Regions from separate parts of the Streptomyces sp. NPDC059534 genome, predicted to be linked through region 1. Evidence: predicted binding sites of a transcription regulator. Region 1 holds the regulator's gene; the other holds the start of a gene.
What was found. The regulator HspR, encoded in region 1, represses chaperone genes until heat shock. The targets are predictions, from matches to a motif close to TTGAGNNNNNNNNNCTCAA.

Region 1 (10,292 bases):
CGCGGCGGCCTGCGGATGCTGCGGCCGGCCGTACGGCTCCCCGAAGTACTCGGGCTCGCCGTAGGGCTGCTGCTGTCCCTGTTGCCCGTACTGCTGCCCCTGCGGGGGCTGCTGCCATTGCCCCTGCGGGTACGGCGGCGGGGCCGCGTTGTACCCGTAGGGCGCCTGCTGCGGTTGTTGTTGCGGGGGGCGGTTGTCCCGGCCGCGTCCGTTCCTGAATCCAGCCACGTCGTCGAACGTACCCGCTTCCCCTGTGCGGGCGCTCCTCGGACCGGTGCTTGCCACTGAGCTGTGACATCCCCTAGGGGGCGCCGGGGGCCGTGACACGGTCGCGGGGGAGGCGCCGGAGGGCCCGTCGCGCACCGGCGTATCAGGTGTCCCGGCACGGCCGAGGCGCGCGGAAAGGGCCGCCCCGCGTCGATCGCGGGGCGGCCCTTTCCGTGGTGCGGGACGTTACGAGGCGGGCTCCGGCTCCGGCTCGACGACCGGCTCCTCCGGCTCGGCCGGGGTCTTCACCGACTCGAGGAGCAGCTGGGCCACGTCCACGACGGTGACGGACTCCTTGGCCTTGCCCTCGTTCTTCTTGCCGTTGACCGAGTCGGTCAGCATGACGAGGCAGAACGGGCAGGCGGTGGAGACGATGTCCGGGTTGAGGGACAGGGCCTCGTCGACGCGCTCGTTGTTGATGCGCTTGCCGATCCGCTCCTCCATCCACATCCGGGCGCCGCCGGCGCCGCAGCAGAAGCCGCGTTCCTTGTGGCGGTGCATCTCCTGCTGGCGCAGGCCGGGGACGGCGGACATGATCTCGCGCGGGGGCGTGTAGACCTTGTTGTGCCGGCCCAGGTAGCAGGGGTCGTGGTAGGTGATCAGACCGTCGACCGGGGTCACCGGGACCAGCTTGCCCTCGTCGATGAGGTGCTGGAGCAGCTGGGTGTGGTGGATGACCTCGTACTCGCCGCCGAGCTGCGGGTACTCGTTGGCGATGGTGTTGAAGCAGTGCGGGCAGGTCGAGACGATCCGCTTCGCCGACTTCGGCTTCTTGGTCGACTCGTCCTCGTCGTCCTCGCCGAACGCCATGTTCAGCATGGCGACGTTCTCCTGGGCGAGCTGCTGGAACAGCGGTTCGTTGCCCAGGCGGCGGGGGGAGTCACCGGTGCACTTCTCGTCGCCGCCCATGATCGCGAACTTGACGCCCGCCATGTGCAGCAGCTCGGCGAATGCCTTGGTGGTCTTCTTGGCCCGGTCCTCCAGGGCGCCGGCGCAGCCGACCCAGTAGAGGTAGTCGAACTCGGAGAGGTCCTCGACGTCCTTGCCGACGATGGGGACCTCGAAGTCGACCTCCTTGGTCCACTCGACGCGCTGCTTCTTGGCCAGGCCCCAGGGGTTGCCCTTCTTCTCCAGGTTCTTCAGCATCGTGCCGGCCTCGGACGGGAAGGCGGACTCGATCATCACCTGGTAGCGGCGCATGTCGACGATGTGGTCGATGTGCTCGATGTCGACCGGGCACTGCTCGACACAGGCGCCGCAGGTGGTGCAGGACCACAGGACGTCGGGGTCGATGACGCCGTTCTCCTCGGCGGTGCCGATGAGGGGGCGCTCGGCCTCGGCGATCGCGGCGGCGGGAACGTCCTTGAGCTGCTCCTCGGTCGCCTTCTCGTTGCCCTCCATGTCCTTGCCGCCGCCGGCGAGGAGGTAGGGGGCCTTGGCGTGCGCGTGGTCGCGCAGCGACATGATGAGGAGCTTCGGGGAGAGCGGCTTGCCGGTGTTCCAGGCGGGGCACTGCGACTGGCAGCGGCCGCACTCGGTGCAGGTGGAGAAGTCGAGGATGCCCTTCCAGGAGAACTGCTCGACCTGGGAGACGCCGAAGACGGCGTCCTCGGCCGGGTCCTCCCAGTCGATCTCCTTGCCACCGGTGGACATCGGCTGGAGCGCGCCCAGCGCGGTGGAGCCGTCGGCGTTCCGCTTGAACCAGATGTTCGGGAAGCCGAGGAAGCGGTGCCAGGCCACGCCCATGTTCGTGTTCAGCGAGACCGTGATCATCCAGGTGAAGGACGTGACGATCTTGAGGCACGCGAAGAAGTAGGTGAGGTACTGGATCGTGCTCAGGTCCAGGCCGTCGAGCAGCGCGATCAGCGGGTACGAGGCGAAGAAGCCGGGCTCCCAGCTCGTCACGTGGTGCTGGACGCCCTCCAGGGCGCGCAGCGTCATGATGCAGACGCCGACGATCAGGATGACGGCCTCGACGAAGTACGCCTGGCCGGTCTTGGAGCCCGCGAAGCGGGACTTGCGGCCCGCCTTGGTCGGCTTGCTGAGCTGGCGGATCACGATGAGGGTCACGATGCCGAGGACCGTCATCAGGCCGAGGAACTCGGTGAAGATCTCGTACGGCAGCCAGTCGCCGATGATCGGGATCAGCCAGTCGGCCTGGAAGAGCTGGCCGAAGGCGTTCACGATCGTGAGGAGCAGCGAGAAGAAGCCCACCGCCACGAACCAGTGTGCGAAGCCGACGATGCCCCAGCGGTTCATCCTGGTGTGGCCGAGGAACTCCTTGACCAGGGTGATGGTGCGCTGCTTGGGGTCACCGGTGCGCGTGCCGGCGGGCACCGGCTGACCGAGCCGCACGAAGCGGTAGATCTGCACGGTGGCGCGGCCGAACAGCGCGACGGCCACCACCGTGATGGCGATCGACACGATGATCGCGGCGAGTTGCATGAAGGGCTCCTCGGGCGGGCCTACTAAGCGGTAACTTATTGAGTTCCTGCTGAGATTACCCGGTCGCGGCTCCGCGCTGTAGCGGCGCTCGCGGTGATATGTGTCGCTCAGGCAAACCTTGCCGCGCGACGCCTGCGTACTGCTGGAAGCGTACGCGCAAGGATCGCCAGGTCCATCCCGAGCCAGTGGTGGTCCACGTAGTGGAGATCGAGCAGCTCGCGCTCCTCCCACGGCAGCTCCGAACGCCCGCTGATCTGCCACGGGCCGGTGAGTCCGGGGCGCACCGAGAGGCGGCGGCGGCCCTCGCCCGCGCACTCGCGGTGGGTGGGGGTCAGCGGGCACGGCCCGACCAGCGACATCCGGCCGGTGACGACGTGCAGCAGCAGTGGCAGCGCGGCCAGCGGGCTCTTCGTGCGGAAGGTCAGCATCGTGAAGGGCCGGCCGTCCAGGCCCGCCACCGTCCGCCGGCGCAGCAGGCCGCGGCCCGGGGTGGCCGAGGCGAGCGCGACCGAGAGGGCGACGGCGAGGACCAGGGGCGAGAGGAGGGCGAGGAGGGTCACTCCGCCCGTCAGGTCGAGCGTGCGCTTCGCCGTCATGCGCCCTGCCTCCGTGCTTCGACGAGATCGACCGCGTGGGAATGGGATCGACCGAGATCGACAAGTTCCGACGAGAATCATGGGATATTCGTGGGATATGCCTGCTTTGCCCGGCCAGGGGCATCCGGACTCTCTCATGCCGCCCCCCGCCCGACCCGGCATCGACGCGCTCACGACCGCTCTTTGAGTGGGATGACGGGCGAAGAGTTGAGTCGACTCCACTCAGGTCTGTTGACGCACGCCGGAGCGTCATGCATCCTTGAGTCAGTTCCACTCAAGTACGTCAGCAGGAGGAATCGAAATGGCACGTGCGGTCGGCATCGACCTGGGCACGACTAACTCCGTCGTCAGCGTTCTCGAAGGCGGCGAGCCCACCGTCATCACCAACGCCGAGGGCGCCAGGACCACGCCGTCCGTCGTCGCCTTCGCGAAGAACGGCGAGGTGCTCGTCGGCGAGGTGGCGAAGCGTCAGGCCGTCACCAACGTCGACAGGACCATCCGGTCGGTCAAGCGCCACATGGGCACCGACTGGAAGATCGAGATCGACGGCAAGAACTTCAACCCGCAGCAGATGAGCGCCTTCATCCTGCAGAAGCTGAAGCGCGACGCCGAGGCGTACCTGGGCGAGAAGGTCGTCGACGCGGTCATCACCGTCCCGGCGTACTTCAACGACTCCGAGCGTCAGGCCACCAAGGAGGCCGGTGAGATCGCGGGCCTCAACGTCCTGCGCATCGTCAACGAGCCGACCGCCGCCGCCCTGGCGTACGGCCTGGACAAGGACGACCAGACGATCCTCGTCTTCGACCTCGGTGGCGGCACCTTCGACGTGTCGCTCCTGGAGATCGGCGACGGCGTCGTCGAGGTGAAGGCCACCAACGGTGACAACCACCTCGGTGGCGACGACTGGGACCAGCGCGTCGTCGACTACCTGGTGACGCAGTTCCAGAACGGCCACGGCGTGGACCTGGCCAAGGACAAGATGGCTCTCCAGCGTCTCCGCGAGGCCGCGGAGAAGGCGAAGATCGAGCTCTCGTCCTCGACCGAGACCTCCATCAACCTGCCGTACATCACGGCCTCCGCCGAGGGCCCGCTGCACCTGGACGAGAAGCTCACGCGCGCCCAGTTCCAGCAGCTGACCTCGGACCTGCTCGACCGCTGCAAGGTGCCGTTCCACAACGTCATCAAGGACGCGGGCATCGCGCTGCGCGAGATCGACCACGTCGTCCTCGTCGGTGGCTCGACCCGTATGCCGGCCGTCGCCGAGCTCGTCAAGGAGCTGACCGGTGGCCAGGACGCCAACAAGGGCGTCAACCCGGACGAGGTCGTCGCCATCGGCGCCGCCCTCCAGGCCGGTGTCCTCAAGGGTGAGGTCAAGGACGTCCTGCTCCTCGACGTGACCCCGCTGTCCCTCGGCATCGAGACCAAGGGCGGCATCATGACCAAGCTCATCGAGCGCAACACCACGATCCCGACCAAGCGGTCCGAGATCTTCACGACGGCCGAGGACAACCAGCCGTCCGTGCAGATCCAGGTCTACCAGGGCGAGCGCGAGATCGCGGCGTACAACAAGAAGCTCGGGATGTTCGAGCTGACCGGTCTGCCGCCGGCCCCGCGCGGTGTCCCGCAGATCGAGGTCGCCTTCGACATCGACGCCAACGGCATCATGCACGTGACCGCGAAGGACCTCGGCACGGGCAAGGAGCAGAAGATGACCGTCACCGGCGGCTCCTCGCTGCCGAAGGACGAGGTCGACCGGATGCGCCAGGAGGCCGAGCAGTACGCGGACGAGGACCACCGTCGCCGCGAGGCCGCCGAGTCCCGCAACCAGGGCGAGCAGCTCGTCTACCAGACGGAGAAGTTCCTCAAGGACAACGAGGACAAGGTCCCCGGTGACGTCAAGGCCGAGGTCGAGGCCGCGCTCGTCGAGCTGAAGGAGAAGCTCAAGGGCGAGGACACCGCGGAGATCCGCACCGCCACCGAGAAGGTCGCGGCCGTCTCCCAGAAGCTCGGCCAGGCGCTGTACGCCGACGCCCAGGGCGCGCAGGCCGCGGGCGACGCCGGTGCCGGCCAGGCGCAGGCCGACGACGACGTCGTCGACGCCGAGATCATCGACGACGAGCCCAAGAAGGGTGGTCAGGCGTGACCGAGGAGACCCCGGGCTTCGAGGAGAAGTCCGACGTCCCCTCCGGCGCCACCCCTGACGACGCCGCCGAGGCCGTCGAGAACTCCGCCAAGGAGGACTCGACGGCCCCGGCCGGGGACGCAAGCAACCAGAAGTCGGCCGGTACCGCGGGCCTCACCGCCCAGCTGGACCAGGTCCGTTCCGCGCTCGACGAGCGCACCGCGGACCTCCAGCGGCTCCAGGCCGAATACCAGAACTACCGCCGCCGCGTGGAGCGGGACCGGATCACCGTGAAGGAGATCGCCGTCGCGAGCCTCCTGAGCGAGCTGCTCCCGGTGCTCGACGACGTCGGCCGGGCCCGGGACCACGGCGAGCTCGTGGGCGGGTTCAAGTCGGTGGCCGAATCGATGGAGACCGTCGTCGCCAAGATGGGTCTGCAGCAGTTCGGCAAGGAGGGCGAGCCCTTCGACCCGACGATCCACGAGGCCCTGATGCACTCGTACGCGCCGGACGTCACCGAGACGACCTGCGTGGCGATCCTGCAGCCGGGGTACCGGATCGGCGAGCGGACCATCCGGCCCGCCCGCGTGGCCGTCGCCGAGCCCCAGCCGGGCGCGGCTCCGGCCAAGGACGAGAAGAAGTCGGCCGACGAGGAGAGCGGTGCCCCCGAAGAGGGGTGACGCAACGATCGTCCGGAAGGAGGGACGTCGATGAGCACGAAGGACTTCGTCGAGAAGGACTACTACAAGGTTCTCGGCGTCCCCAAGGACGCCACCGAGGCCGAGATCAAGAAGGCGTACCGGAAGCTCGCCCGCGAGAACCATCCGGACGCCAACAAGGGCGACACCAAGGCGGAGGAGCGCTTCAAGGAGATCTCCGAGGCCAACGACATCCTCGGTGACGCCAAGAAGCGCAAGGAGTACGACGACGCCCGCGCCCTCTTCGGCAACGGCGGCTTCCGCGCGGGCGGCCCCGGCGGCGGCTCGTTCAACTTCGACCTGGGCGACCTCTTCGGGGGCGCCCAGGGCGGGGCGGGCGGCGGCTTCGGCGGTGGCGGTGGGGGCATCGGCGACGTCTTCGGCGGGCTGTTCAACCGCGGGGCGGCCGGGGGCACCCGTACCCAGCCGCGGCGCGGCCAGGACGTCGAGTCCGAGGTGACGCTCAGCTTCACCGAGGCCATCGAGGGCGCGACCGTACCGCTGCGGATGTCCAGCCAGCAGCCGTGCACGGCGTGTTCGGGCACCGGCGACAAGAACGGCACGCCCCGGGTGTGCCCGACCTGCGTCGGCACCGGTCAGGTCTCGCGCGGCAGCGGCGGCGGCTTCTCGCTCACCGACCCGTGCGTCGACTGCAAGGGCCGCGGCCTCATCGCCGAGAACCCCTGCGAGGTCTGCAAGGGCAGCGGGCGGGCCAAGTCCTCCCGCACCATGCAGGTCCGCATCCCGGCGGGCGTCTCCGACGGGCAGAAGATCCGGCTGCGCGGCAAGGGAGCGCCGGGCGAGCGCGGCGGGCAGAACGGCGACCTGTACGTCGTCGTGCACGTCGACACCCACCCGGTCTTCGGCCGCAGGGACGACAACCTCACCGTCACGGTGCCGGTCTCCTTCACGGAGGCGGCGCTCGGCGGCGAGATCAAGGTCCCGACCCTCGGCGGCCCCTCGGTCACCCTCAAGCTGCCCGCGGGCTCGGCGAACGGTCTGACCATGCGCGCCCGGGGCAAGGGCGCGGTCCGCAAGGATGGCACCCGCGGCGACCTCCTCGTGACGGTCGAGGTCGCGGTGCCCAAGGAGCTGGACGACAAGGCACGCGAGGCCCTGGAGACCTATCGCGAGGCGACCGCCTCCGAGGATCCCCGGGCGGAGCTGTTCCAGGCCGCGAAGGGAGCGTGACCCGATGGACGGACGCCGACGTAATCCGTACGAACTGACCGACGAGTCGCCGGTGTACGTCATCTCGGTGGCGGCCCAGCTCTCCGGTCTGCACCCGCAGACCCTCCGGCAGTACGACCGGCTCGGCCTGGTCTCCCCGGACCGTACGGCCGGCCGGGGCCGGCGCTACTCGGCCCGTGACATCGAGCTGCTCCGCCAGGTGCAGCAGCTGTCGCAGGACGAGGGCATCAACCTGGCCGGAATCAAGCGCATCATCGAACTGGAGAACCAGGTCGCGGCGCTGCAGAGCCGGATCGCCGAGCTGTCGGCCGCGGTCGACGGCGCGGCGGCGGCGATGCGGCAGCGCGAGGCCCAGGTGCACGCCTCCTACCGGCGCGACCTGGTGCCGTACCAGGACGTGCAGCAGGCGAGCGCCCTGGTGGTGTGGCGTCCCAAGCGCGGCGAGTAGGTCCCCGCGGTATCCGCCGAGGCCCTGTCCACAGCTGTGGACAGGGCCTCGCGCGCGTCACGGGATGAGTTCGCCCACGATGCCGCCGACCGTCTCCCACCAGGGCGCCGCCCCGGTCCCGAACCCGGCGGCGAGGGCGGTGCCGAGGACGCGGTCGAGGGGGTCCGGCGTGCCGTCCCACTCGTCCTGGACGCGGCCGTTCCCCGACGACAGCAGGGTGCCGATCCGGCGTCCGTCGCGGGAGAAGGCGCTGTAGTCGTAGCCGCAGGGCACCAGCCGGTAGCGGACGCCGCCGACCCGGGCGTCGACCCGGTAGGAGCGGCGCAGCAGCCGCCCCCTGGCCGCCCGGACCGTCGCCGGCTCCCCGTCCACGGAGAGCGTCAGCAGGCCGGCCCGGCGGGTCCCGATCGGCGTGTGGGCGTCCGCGCGGCTGCCGGGGGCCCGCAGGAGCTCCACGACGGGCAGTCCGTACCCGGACACCCGGAGCGTCCCCGCGGCCCTGTCGAGGTCGATCTGTACGTACACGTCGGTCAGTCGTCCCGTTCGAGAATGCCGGACTGCGCGATCAGGTACCCGAGCTGCGCCCGGCTGCCGCTCCCCAGCGCGGTCGCCAGCTTGGCGATGTGGGCACGGCACGTCCGCACGTTCATCCCGAGCCGCCGTGCGATGGCCTCGTCGACGTGTCCCTCGACGAGGAGTTTGGCGATGGAGTGCTGGACGCCGCTTATCCCGTCCCGGGGCTGTGCGTTGGGCAGCTGCTCGCCGAACGGGGTGGCCCGCGCCCAGGACTGCTCGAACACCGACGCCAGGTACTCGACCAGGCCGGGGTGCCGCAGCTCCAGGGCGACCTGCCGGTCCTGGCGGGCGGGTATCAGGGCCACCGAGCGGTCGATGATGATGAGCCGCTCGATGCTCTCCTCCAGGGTGCGGACCTGGAGCCGGTCCATGCCGGCCTGTTCGAGGTAGACCTGCATGCCGGGGCTGTGCCGCGCGGTGTGCTGGTAGAGCGTGCGCACATGGACGCCGCGGTCCAGCAATGGCTGGATCCGGTTGAGCGCGGTGTTGAGGGTGTGCTCGCTGCGCGCGCCGCCCGGCTGGACGGTGAGCAGTTCCTTCGAGCACTCGGCGGTGGCCCGGCTCAGGACGGCGTCGATGCGGTGGATGCCTTCGAGGACGGTGATGGCGTGGGTCGTCGAGGGGTCCTGCGCGCTGATCGCCATGAACTGCTCGAACGTGCTGGACAGCCCCATGGCCAGGGAACGCCGCTCCTGGATCTCGCGTTCCAGAGGGTGGACGAGCCGCGCGAGGGCCGCGGAGGGGGGAACCGGACGGAGCCATGCCGGGTCGTCGGGGTCCGGGTGGAGCAGATCGAGATCCATGAGGCACGGTGCGGCTTCTGCCTCGCTCCGCGTGATTCGCCCGATGCGCAACGCACGTGCGTACAAGTCCGATCCGGCTGCACAGAGGTCGACATGCCCGTGAGGATGTGGCCCATCTATGTGATTTTGCGCCATTTGCACACCCCCCAGGATCCTGTATTTCAGGAACATGATGCATTGCCCTGGTGGTGTGCGCGCAAAGAGTGAGCCATCGTCTAGTACGCGGGGGAGAGGAAACCATCAAGTGAGGTCGAAGCCGCTCATGTCCAGGAAAATGCTTCGCTCGATACTTGCTTCCGTCTTCATTGGGGCGGCGGCAGTAGGAGCGCTGGCCGTCAGCGACCCGGTGTGGGACAGCGCGCCCGCCCAGGTCGTCGCAGCCCCGATCGACCCGGTGTGGGACGTCGCCCCGGCGGGCCGGCCCGACCCGGTGTGGGACGTCGCCCCGGCGCGTCCGATCGACCCGGTGTGGGACGTCGCCTCGGCGAAGGTCACCGACCCGGTGTGGGACTCCGCCCCGGCGGACGCGGAAGTATGAGCGTCCCGCCGGACGACCCCAGGTTCCGCCGGGAGATGGCTTCGGCCTACCGGTCCGGATGGCACTTCGTCGACCTCGCCACGGCCATCCCCCACCGTGGCGACGCGCTGAAGGTCACCCTCTTCGGCGAGCCCATCGTCGTGGCACGGGAGCAGGACGAGGACGTCCGCGCCTACCGCTGCCTGCGCCGCCCCCGGGGCGCTCCGCAGCCGATCCGCTGTGCCATCCGGTACGGCATGATCTTCGTCAACCTCGACCAGCGGGACCACCAGCTGATCGAGCCCGAGACCATCACCGCCACCCCCCGCAGTGCCTGAGCGATTCCCCCGTCGTTGTAGATCGCTCAGGCACTTCCCCCACACAGCGGCGCCATCGCGGACCTGAAACGCGATGGCGCCGCTGTGCTGCCCGCGCACTTCTCAGGCGCGGCCCATCGCCCGGGTGAGGGCGATCTCGATGACGACCCGGTCCGGGTTGGGGGCCGGCGTGCGGCCGTAGCGCTCGGCGTAGCGGGCGACGGCGTCCGCGACGACCTCCGCCTCGGTGCGGATGCGGGCGACGCCCTCCAGAGTGGCCCACCGCCCCTTGTCGACCTGGCAGACCGCGAC
Region 2 (10,292 bases), on a different contig from region 1:
GGACCAGGCGGCCGCTCAGCAGGGACGCCAGCGCGGTCGTCATGGTCACGCCCGCGCTCGGGCCGTCCTTGGGCACGGCACCCGCCGGGAAGTGAATGTGCACGCCCCGGTCCTTGAGGCCGGTGACGGGCAGCTCCAGCTCCGCGCCGTGCGAGCGGAGGAAGGAGAGCGCGATCTGCGCCGACTCCTTCATCACGTCGCCCAGCTGGCCGGTGAGGGTCAGTCCCGCGGCGCCGGTCTCCGGGTCGGCGAGGGACGCCTCGACGAAGAGCACGTCGCCGCCCGCGCCCGTCACGGCGAGCCCGGTGGCGACACCGGGCACCGCCGTGCGCCGCTCGGCCGGGTCCTGGGCCGACTCCGGCACGTGGTGCGGACGCCCGATGAGCTCCCGCAGGTCCTCGGGACCGACCGCGAACGGCAGCTCGCGGTCGCCCAGTTCGTGCTGGGCGGCGACCTTCCTCAGCAGCCGGGCGATCGACCGCTCCAGGGTGCGCACGCCCGCCTCGCGGGTGTACTCGCCGGCCAGCTTCCGCAGGGCTGCGTCCTCCAGGACGACCTCGCCGGACTCCAGGCCGGCCCGCTCCAGCTGGCGCGGGAGCAGGTGGTCGCGGGCGATGACGACCTTCTCGTCCTCCGTGTAGCCGTCGAGCCTGACCAGCTCCATGCGGTCGAGGAGCGCCTCCGGGATGGCTTCGAGGACGTTGGCCGTGGCCAGGAAGACGACGTCGGAGAGGTCGAGTTCGACTTCCAGGTAGTGGTCGCGGAAGGTGTGGTTCTGCGCCGGGTCGAGGACTTCGAGGAGGGCCGCCGCGGGGTCGCCGCGGAAGTCGGAGCCGACCTTGTCGATCTCGTCGAGCAGGACCACCGGGTTCATCGACCCGGCTTCCTTGACGGCGCGGACGATCCGGCCGGGCAGGGCGCCGACGTAGGTCCGCCGGTGGCCGCGGATCTCCGCCTCGTCCCGTACGCCGCCGAGGGCGACGCGGACGAACTCGCGGCCCATGGCGTGCGCGACGGACTCGCCGAGCGAGGTCTTGCCGACGCCGGGCGGGCCGACGAGGGCGAGCACGGCTCCGCCGCGGCGGCCGCCGACGACGCCGAGGCCCCGGTCGGAGCGGCGCTTGCGCACCGCGAGGTACTCGGTGATGCGTTCCTTCACGTCGTCGAGGCCGGCGTGCTCGGCGTCGAGGACGGCGCGGGCGCCCCGGATGTCGTAGCGGTCCTCGGTCCGCTCGTTCCACGGCAGTTCGAGGACGGTGTCGAGCCAGGTGCGGATCCAGGAGCCCTCGGGGGACTGGTCGCTGGACCGCTCCAGCTTCTCGACCTCCTTGAGGGCGGCCTCGCGGACCTTCTCGGGCAGGTCGGCGGCCTCCACGCGGGCGCGGTAGTCGTCGGACTCGTCGCCCTCGACCTCGCCGTTGAGGTCGCGGAGCTCCTTGCGGACGGCTTCGAGCTGACGGCGGAGCAGGAACTCGCGCTGCTGCTTGTCGACGCCCTCCTGGACGTCCTTGGCGATGGTCTCGGCGACGTCCTGCTCGGCGAGGTGCTCGCGGAGCTGGGCGGTGGCGAGCTTGAGGCGGGCGACCGGGTCGGCCGTCTCCAGGAGCGCGACCTTCTGCTCGACGGTGAGGAAGGGCGAGTATCCGGAGTTGTCGGCGAGGGCGCCGACGCCGTCGATCTGCTGGACGCGGTCGACGACCTGCCAGGCGCCGCGCTTCGTGAGCCAGCTGGTGGCGAGTGCCTTGTACTCCTTGACCAGTTCGGTCACGGAGCCGGGCAGCGGGTCGGGCAGGATCTCCTCGACCGTGCCGCCCTCGACCCACAGGGCCGCGCCGGGGCCGGTCGTGCCGGCGCCGATGCGGACGCGGCCGATGCCGCGGATCAGTGCGCCGGGGTCGCCGTCGGACAGGCGTCCCACCTGTTCGACGACGCCCAGGACGCCGGTTCCGGCGTAGGTCCCGTCGACGCGGGGCACCAGCAGTACCCGCGGCTTGCCCGCGCCGGGGCGGGCGGCGGACTGGGCGGCCTCGACGGCGGCGCGTACATCGGTGTCGGACAGGTCGAGCGGCACCACCATTCCGGGCAGCACGACCTCGTCGTCGAGCGGCAGCACAGGCAGAGTGAGCGGCACGGACGCCATGGACTCAGAAGCCATGATCTCCCCTTCGGCAGTCAAGTTGAGCTGTACCGACTCAATGCACCTGAGCCCCGGAATGTTCCCGGACGTTCGTTCGCTCTGAGCGATCACCCCCACGCGGGCGCGTGGCACGAGATGTAATCCCTGCATGGATATTGCAGCCATTACATCGGCCTGGGTGGCGGGCTGGACCGTCTCCCGTGGCACTCCGGCCGCCGTCACCGAACCCTGGGGCCACCGCATCGACGTCGGCCTGCCCCGCCACGTCGTGCGGCACGTCCTGCCGGCCCCCGACGCGGCCTCCGTCGGGGCGCTCTGCACCCGGCTCACCGAGCCGTACAGCTGGCTCAAGGTCATGGCGTCCCCGGAGGACGTGGCCCCCTGGATCACCGAGGGGTGGACCGTCCCCGACGACCCCGGTTTCATGATGGTCAAGCCGCTGGACCCGGGCGCCCGGCCCGCGCCCCCGGAGGCGTACGTCCGGACCACCGAGACCCGGGACGGCGTCATCCGGGTCCGGATCCTCGCCCCGGACGGCACCCTCGCCGCCCGCGGCCAGATCGCCCCGACCGGCTCCACGGCCGTCGCCGACCAGATCGAGACCGACCCCGCCCACCGGCGGCGCGGCCTCGGCGCCAACGTCATGCGCACCCTGGAGGCCGCCGCCGCCCAGGCGGGCGCCACGACCGGGGTCCTCGCGGCCACCACCGACGGCTTCGCCCTCTACGACTCGCTCGACTGGCGCTACCGGGGCCCGCTCACCGGCATCGTCCGCGACGGCGCCTGACGGGCACCGGACCGCCGGCCGCACCCCGCCGGGTCCGGGAACCGAGCCCGTCCGGCTGCGCGGGACACCCCTTACGGGGCATGCTCGACCCATGGTGCGAGGCGTACACGGGAAGTGGTGCGGGTCCCTGCTGCTGGCGGCGGCCCTGGCCGTCGGCGGGGCGAGCGGTTGCGGGCCGGTGGTGTCGCCCGCGCCCGGCGGGCCGCCCTCGGAGGCGACCGCGCCCACCGCGCCCCCGGCGGACCCGTCGGCCGGCGCCGCCACGACGGTGCCGGCCACCCCGTCCCAGGACCCCCAGCCGGGCGAGGTCCTCGTCGAGGTGGTGGTCAACGGCGGCCTCGCCGGCGTCCGCAACCAGCTCGTCGTCCACTACGACGGCACCTGGACCAGCCGTTCCGGCACCAAGCCGCCCCGCACCGGGCGCCAGACCCCCGCCGAGGCCGCCGAACTCCGCGCCGCCCTGGAGGACCCCGCCTACGCCCGGGTCCCGGAGCGCCCGACCGGCAGCCCGATCCCCGACGGCTTCCAGTACTACGTCACGTACCGCCACCGCCTGGTCGTCGCGGGCGACGGCGAGCGCCCGGCCGCCCTTCAGCGCGTCTTCGCCGCCCTGCCCGAGGGCGGCCCGCCGACCGGCCGGTGAACACCGGCCACCGCGCCCCGGACCGGCCGGGTGCGACGGCGGCTACCTGAGCAGCCAGTCCTTGGTGAGCGCCAGCACGTCCGCGCGCGTGCGCGTGCCGTGGCCGGCCGCGATGAGGGGGTTGGCGACGCGCAGCGAGAAGACCAGCATGCAGCGGGCCTCGACGTCGTCCTCGTCGGGGCAGAAGCTCCGGAAGAGCGAACGCAGGTACTCCATGCGCCGGTCGTCGGTGCGGCGCAGGCGTGCGGCGACGGTCTCGTCACGCCGGGCCCAGTCGCGGATCGCGAGGTCGACGGCGGTGCCGGTCACCGGTTCGCCGACGGCGTCGCGGACCAGGCCGAAGAGCCGCTCCAGCTTGGCCCGGGGGTCCCCGCCGCCGCTCTCGACCCGCTCGATCACGGCATCGGTAACTCCCTGCTCCCAGGTGTCGAGCATCTCGTCGAGCAGGGCGTCGCGGTTGGCGAAGTAGCCGTAGAAGCCGCCCTTGCTGACGCCGAGCGCCTGGGCCAGCGGCTCGATCCGCACGGCTTCGGGGCCGCCGTCGGCCAGCGCGCGAAGGCCCTCCTCGATCCACCGGCCCCGGGGGGTGCGAATCGCTCCCATGGTGTGTCCCTCCTCACCGCGCCACTCGTCCGCCCGACTATACGGCGCCGTACAGACGGGTCTACGCTTGATCTATACGCCACCGTATAGATCCATCGCAGAGACGTCGTCCCGGCGTCGGAACAGGGGTACGGCCATGAGACTTCCCCGCACCGCGCACACCTCCCGCCCGTGGCGGATCCACGAGTTCACCGGCGACTTCCAGGTCGAGGACGTGTGGGAACTGCCCGTCACGGGCGGCCCGGACGATCTCGACCGGCTGGTACGGCAGTTCACGAGCGGCGGGGGAACCGCCCTCTCCTCCCCCGTGGTCCGCACGCTCTTCGCGATCCGCTGGAAGCTGGGCGCGCTGCTCGGCTGGGACAAGCCCGCCGCCGGCCTCGGCGCGCGCGTGGAGACCCTCCGGGACCGGCTCCCCGAGGACCTCCGCGAGGGGCCACGCGGGCCCGATCTGCGGGCGGTCCCCTTCACGTCCGTCTACCGGACGCACGACGAGTGGGTGGCGGAGAGCGCGAACCGGACCGTGCACGCGGTAATGCACATCGGCTGGGTCCCGGACGGCGCCCCGGGCCGCCACCGTGCCCGGATGGCCGTCCTCGTGAAGCCCAACGGCCTGCTCGGCGCCGTCTACATGGCGGGGATCAAGCCGTTCCGGTACCTGGGCGTGTACCCGAAGCTGCTGCGCGGGATCGGCCGCGAGTGGGAGGCGGGCAAGGCGGCGGCCTGACCGGCGGGACACCGGACAGGGCGCCGCCGGGCGTTCGCGTCAGCCCTTCGGGGCGGCGATCGCCGCGTACTGCCGCCGCAGGTAGGCGCCGACACGGGCCGGCATGTCCATCGAGGACGGGTCGAGGGCCCACTGGATCTGCAGGCCGTCCATGACGGCGAGGTGCTCCCGGGCGACGGCCGGGCAGTCGGTGTCGGGGCGGAGTTCGCCGCGCCGGACGGCCTGCTCCAGGAGGTCGACCGTGTGCCGGAGCACGCGCGCGTAGCGCTCCTTGAAGTACGCGTGGGCGGGGTGGCCGACGTTGCCGGACTCGCCCACCAGGACGTTGAACATGCGGACGATGCCGGGGCGCCGGGTGTTCTCCTCGATCAGGGCGACGAGGGTGTCGAGGTACGCCTCGTACGACTCGGGGTCGACGCTGAAGAGCCGCTCCACGTCGTGCTGTTCGCTCTGCGCGAGGACCGAGAGGAGCAGGTCCTCCTTGCTGCGGAAGTGGTGCAGCAATCCACCCTGGGTGATGCCGCAGTCGTTGGCGATCCGGGCGAGGGAGGAGGCGTGGAAGCCCCACTGCCCGAAGTGGTCGACGGCGGTGTCCAGGATCTTCTGGCGGCGCGCGTCACCGACCGCGTAACTGCCCCGGCCTGCGCTCTTGCGGGGCGTGCGGCCCGTGTTCTCCGGCATGCGGCCACCTTATCCGGGCCCGAAACATCCCCTTTGTCGCGTGACCCAGGTCACATTTCAGAAACCTAGTGGTTACTCGGTTTTCACGCTTAGCCTGAGGGCGCCCGAGACCGGCACCGCCGCCTCCCCGGGTCGGCCGACCCGGTCACGCAGCCCGGTCACACAAGCAGGGACGTACGGCATGAACCCCTACCAGGACCCCACCCGCGCCGTGGACGAGCGCGTGGAGGACCTCCTCGCCCGGATGACGCCGGAGGAGAAGGCCGGACAGCTCTTCCACTCCATGCTGATGATGAATCCGGACGGCACCCCGGTGACCGACACCGACGGCTCGATGCTGCCGTTCGCCACCCCGGAGCTCGTCGAGGACCGGCGGCTCACCCACTTCAACCTGCTCGGCACCCACGGCGCCCGCGAGATGGCGCTCTGGCACAACGCCGTCCAGGAGATGGCCGCGGGCACCCGGCTCGGCATCCCCGTCACGCTCTCCACGGACCCGTGGCACGCCTTCACCGACAACGTCGGCGCCTCCTTCAACGCCGGCGCCTTCTCCGCCTGGCCCGAGGCGCTCGGCCTGGCCGCCATCGGCGACCCGGAGCTGGTCTTCCGCTTCGCCGACACCGTCCGCCGCGAGTACCTCTCCGTCGGCTTCCGCACCGCGCTCCACCCGCAGATCGACCTCGCCAGCGAGCCCCGCTGGTCCCGCCAGTCCGGCACCTTCGGCTCGGACGCGAAACTGACCGGCGAACTCGTGCGGGCCTACGTCCGCGGCCTCCAGGGCGACCGCCTCGGCACCGAGTCGGTCGCCGCCATGGTCAAGCACTTCCCCGGCGGCGGCCCGCAGAAGGACGGCGAGGACCCGCACTTCCCGCACGGCAAGGAGCAGGTCTACCCCGGCGGCCTGCGCGAACTGCACCTGGAGCCCTTCAAGGCGGCGATCGCCGCCGGCTGCGCGCAGATGATGCCGTACTACGGCCAGCCCGTCGGCACCGACTGGGAGGAGGTCGGCTTCGGCTTCAACCGGGGCGTCGTCACCGGACTGCTCCGCGAGGAGCTCGGCTTCACCGGCATCGTCTGCACCGACTGGGGGTTGCTCACCGACGCCGTCATCTTCGGCGAGACGCACGAGGCGCGGGCCTGGGGCGTCGAGCACCTGAGTGTGGCCGAGCGGGCGGCGAAGGCCCTCGACGCGGGCGTCGACCAGTTCGGCGGCGAGCAGTGCCCCGAGGTGATCGTGGAGCTGATGGCGTCCGGCCGGATCCCCGAGGCGCGGATCGACGACTCCGTGCGCCGCCTGCTGCGCGAGAAGTTCCTGCTCGGACTCTTCGACGAGCGGCGGTACGTCGACCCCGACGAGGCGGCGGAGACGGTCGGCCGCGCCGACTTCAAGGCCGCGGGCGCCGCCGCCCAGCGCCGCTCCCTCACCGTCCTCACCGACGGACCGCTCCCCCTGACGGGCCGGCCGAGGCTGTACGTGGAGAACGTCGACCCGGCGGTCGCGGCGGCGTACGGCGAGATCGTCGCCGACCCGGCCGGGGCCGACCTCGCGGTCCTGCGGCTGCGCACCCCCTTCGAGGAGCGGCCGAACCTCTTCGAGTCCTTCTTCCACTCCGGCTCCCTCGCCTTCCCCGACGAGGAGCTGGCCCGGATCCTCGGGCTGCTGGCCGCCGTGCCGACGGTGGTCTGCGTCAACCTGGAGCGGCCGGCCGTCCTGCCGGAGATCGCCGAGCGGGCGGCGGCGCTGATCGCCGACTACGGCGCGAGCGACGAGGCCCTGCTCGACGTGGCCTTCGGGCGGGCGCGGGCCGAGGGGCGGCTGCCCTTCGAGCTGCCGCGCTCGATGGCGGCGGTCGCGGCCTCCCGGCCGGACGTCCCGAACGACACGGCGGACCCGGTGTTCCCGTACGGCCACGGCCTGTCCCCGCGCACCGGGACACCCACGGCCTGACGCCCGGGCCGGGACCGGGACAGCCACGGCCTGACGCCCCGGGCCGGGACCGGCCGGGACCGGGACACCCGCGGCCCGACGCCGCAGGCCGGTACACCCCCAGACCGCGGAGTACCTGAACGACTCCGCGCGCGATCCGGGGCCCTCCCGTGGGGGGCAGGGCCCCGGATCTCTTTCCCCTGCCCGCATGTCATGCACCTGAAGGGTTCTCCATGCGCACGTACCTCGCACTCTCCGCGGCCACCGCCGTCCTCCTCGGCCTCGGCGCAACCGCCTACGCCACGACCGCGCAGACCACCGCCCACGGCACCGCCCGCCCGCTCGCCGGGATGCGGATCCTGATCTCCAACGACGACTCGATGCAGGCCGCGAAGGCGAGCAACTCCGACGGACTCGGCCTGTACGAGCTCCGCCGCGCGATGTGCGCCGCCGGAGCCGACGTCGTCGTCATGGCGCCCTGGCAGGTCCAGTCCGGCAAGGGCACCGCCGTCACCAACGGCGGCGTCGTCACCGCCCAGCGCCGCACCGCCCTGCCCGCCGGCTACGAGGGGGACTGCGCCGAGGCGCCCTCCGGCGGCGCGGTCTACGGCGTCTGCCTCGCCGCCGGCCCCTGCGCCAAGGACTCCCCCAGCGCCACCCCCGCCGACACCGTCAAGCTCGCCCTGCGCGGCGGACTCAGAGCCAAGGCCGGCTGGACCGGGGCCCCCGACCTGGTCCTCACCGGCATCAACTCCGGCCCCAACGTCTCCGCGAGCGTCAACGACTCCGGCACCGTCGGCGCGGCCGTCGCCGCCATCGACCAGGGGGTCCCGGCGCTCGCCTTCTCCTCCTCGGGCGACGAGAGCAACCTGAACTTCCCCCGCGTCAACTACCGCGCCCACGCCGAGTTCGGCGCCCGTCTCGTCGCCGGGCTCAGGCAGCGCGGGCTGCTGACCCCGAAGTTCGCCCTGAAGGTCGACTACCCCGACGTCAGCGCGGGCGTGCCCGCCAAGGCCCCGGTCTGGACCCGCGTCGGCGACGGCGCGGTCGTCTACCACGCCTTCGAACAGCGCGGGGACGGCGACTCCTTCGACATCGCCCTCGGCCTGTGCCCGCTGGACGGCAGCGGCGAGGGCGAGTGCGCCGAGGGCCGGAAGGACGCCGACTCCACCTGGCTGCTCGACCGCGGCCACATCACGATCGCCCCGGTCACCTGGGACCGCACGTACGGCTCCCCGGTCGACGCCCGCCCCGAGCTGAACCGGATCGAGCACTTCGTGAAGCACGAGGCCCCGCGCCCCTGAGGACCTTGCGTGACGCTCCGGCTCCATAACGTGTTGATCCCGGCCGTCCGCCCCACGAGGATGGCCGGGACCGACTGCCGAGCGAGAGCGGACAGATCGACGATGCCCTCCCCCCAGATCCTCGACCACCGTGAAGGACCGCACGGAGAGGTCGTGCTGCGGCGCAGAGCCGAACACTTCGAGATCATCGCCAACGGCACCTTCCTCATGGACACCTCCGACGGGCGCTCCGAGCGGCTTCTGATCGACGCGGCGCTGGCCGCCCTCCCCGAGCGGTCCCGCTCCGGCGCCTCCGTCCTCGTCGGCGGTCTCGGCGTCGGCTTCTCGCTCGCCCACGCCGCCGCCGACCCCCGCTGGGGCAGGATCGCCGTCGTCGAGCGGGAGGACGCGATCATCGACTGGCACCGTCAGGGGCCGCTCGCCGCGATCTCCGGGGCCGCGCTCGCCGATCCGCGGACCGTGATCCTGCACACGGACCTGATGGACTACCTCCGCACTTCCCCCGACACCTACGACGCCCTCTGCCTGGACATCGACAACGGCCCCGACTGGACGGTCACCGAGGACAACGAATCCCTGTACGCGGCCGGGGGGTTGGCCGCCTGCGCGGCCCGGCTCAACCCCGGCGGAATCCTCGCCGTGTGGTCCGCCAGACCTTCCGCCGATTTCGAGGAGTCGTTGCGGAATGCCGGATTCAGCGGGGTACGGACGGAAGAGGTGCCGGTTGCCCGGGGCGTCCCCGACGCGGTGCACCTCGCGGTCCGTCCCGGATAGCGCCCGGGCGGCTCCTGGATAGCCGGGACGCCACCGGTACCTCTAGGCTGCTGCACCGACATCGGCGACGCGAGGCGGGGCAATGGAGCAGACACACACCACTCACCACGGTGCGGCGGCCACTCCGGGGGCCCAGCGGCGCGTCCTGGTGGTCGAGGACGACCCGACGATCGTCGAGGCGATCTCCGCGCGGCTGCGCGCCGAGGGCTTCCTCGTGCAGACCGCGACGGACGGTCCGGCGGCCGTCGAGGCGGCCGAGGCATGGCAGCCGGACCTGATGGTCCTGGACGTGATGCTGCCCGGTTTCGACGGCCTGGAGGTGTGCCGCCGGGTCCAGGCCCAGCGCCCCGTCCCGGTCCTCATGCTGACCGCCCGCGACGACGAGACCGACATGCTGGTCGGGCTCGGCGTCGGCGCCGACGACTACATGACGAAGCCGTTCTCGATGCGCGAGCTGGCCGCCCGGGTGCACGTCCTGCTGCGCCGGGTGGAGCGGGCCGCGCTGGCGGCGGTCACCCCGCGCAGCGGGATCCTGCGCCTGGGCGAGCTGGAGATCGACCACGCGCAGCGCCGGGTCCGGGTGCGCACGGAGGACGTGCACCTGACCCCGACCGAGTTCGACCTGCTGGTCTGCCTGGCGGGCACCCCGCGGGCGGTGCTCTCCCGCGAGCAGCTCCTCGCCGAGGTGTGGGACTGGGCGGACGCCTCG

Region 2: the regulator HspR is predicted to act here: its motif matches at 2,178-2,196, upstream of lon (endopeptidase La).

Annotation. Positions count from the first base shown of each region.
Region 1 covers NZ_JBHWAQ010000011.1:23,535-33,826, reverse strand. The annotation lists gene ACFVZH_RS15640 (Yip1 family protein) at 1-228, opposite strand, end outside; gene ACFVZH_RS15635 ((Fe-S)-binding protein) at 454-2,712, opposite strand; gene ACFVZH_RS15630 (sugar transferase) at 2,820-3,308, opposite strand; gene dnaK (molecular chaperone DnaK) at 3,610-5,451, shown strand; gene grpE (nucleotide exchange factor GrpE) at 5,448-6,110, shown strand; gene dnaJ (molecular chaperone DnaJ) at 6,141-7,319, shown strand; gene ACFVZH_RS15610 (heat shock protein transcriptional repressor HspR) at 7,324-7,767, shown strand; gene ACFVZH_RS15605 (hypothetical protein) at 7,825-8,292, opposite strand; gene ACFVZH_RS15600 (helix-turn-helix transcriptional regulator) at 8,298-9,281, opposite strand; gene ACFVZH_RS15595 (5'-nucleotidase) at 9,421-9,684, shown strand; gene ACFVZH_RS15590 ((2Fe-2S)-binding protein) at 9,681-10,001, shown strand; gene ACFVZH_RS15585 (pyridoxamine 5'-phosphate oxidase family protein) at 10,104-10,292, opposite strand, start outside.
Region 2 covers NZ_JBHWAQ010000009.1:70,453-80,744, forward strand. The annotation lists gene lon (endopeptidase La) at 1-2,155, opposite strand, end outside; gene ACFVZH_RS13750 (GNAT family N-acetyltransferase) at 2,286-2,924, shown strand; gene ACFVZH_RS13755 (hypothetical protein) at 3,016-3,567, shown strand; gene ACFVZH_RS13760 (TetR/AcrR family transcriptional regulator) at 3,610-4,170, opposite strand; gene ACFVZH_RS13765 (DUF2867 domain-containing protein) at 4,307-4,897, shown strand; gene ACFVZH_RS13770 (TetR/AcrR family transcriptional regulator) at 4,937-5,578, opposite strand; gene ACFVZH_RS13775 (glycoside hydrolase family 3 protein) at 5,760-7,526, shown strand; gene surE (5'/3'-nucleotidase SurE) at 7,739-8,809, shown strand; gene ACFVZH_RS13785 (spermidine synthase) at 8,912-9,583, shown strand; gene ACFVZH_RS13790 (response regulator transcription factor) at 9,666-10,292, shown strand, end outside.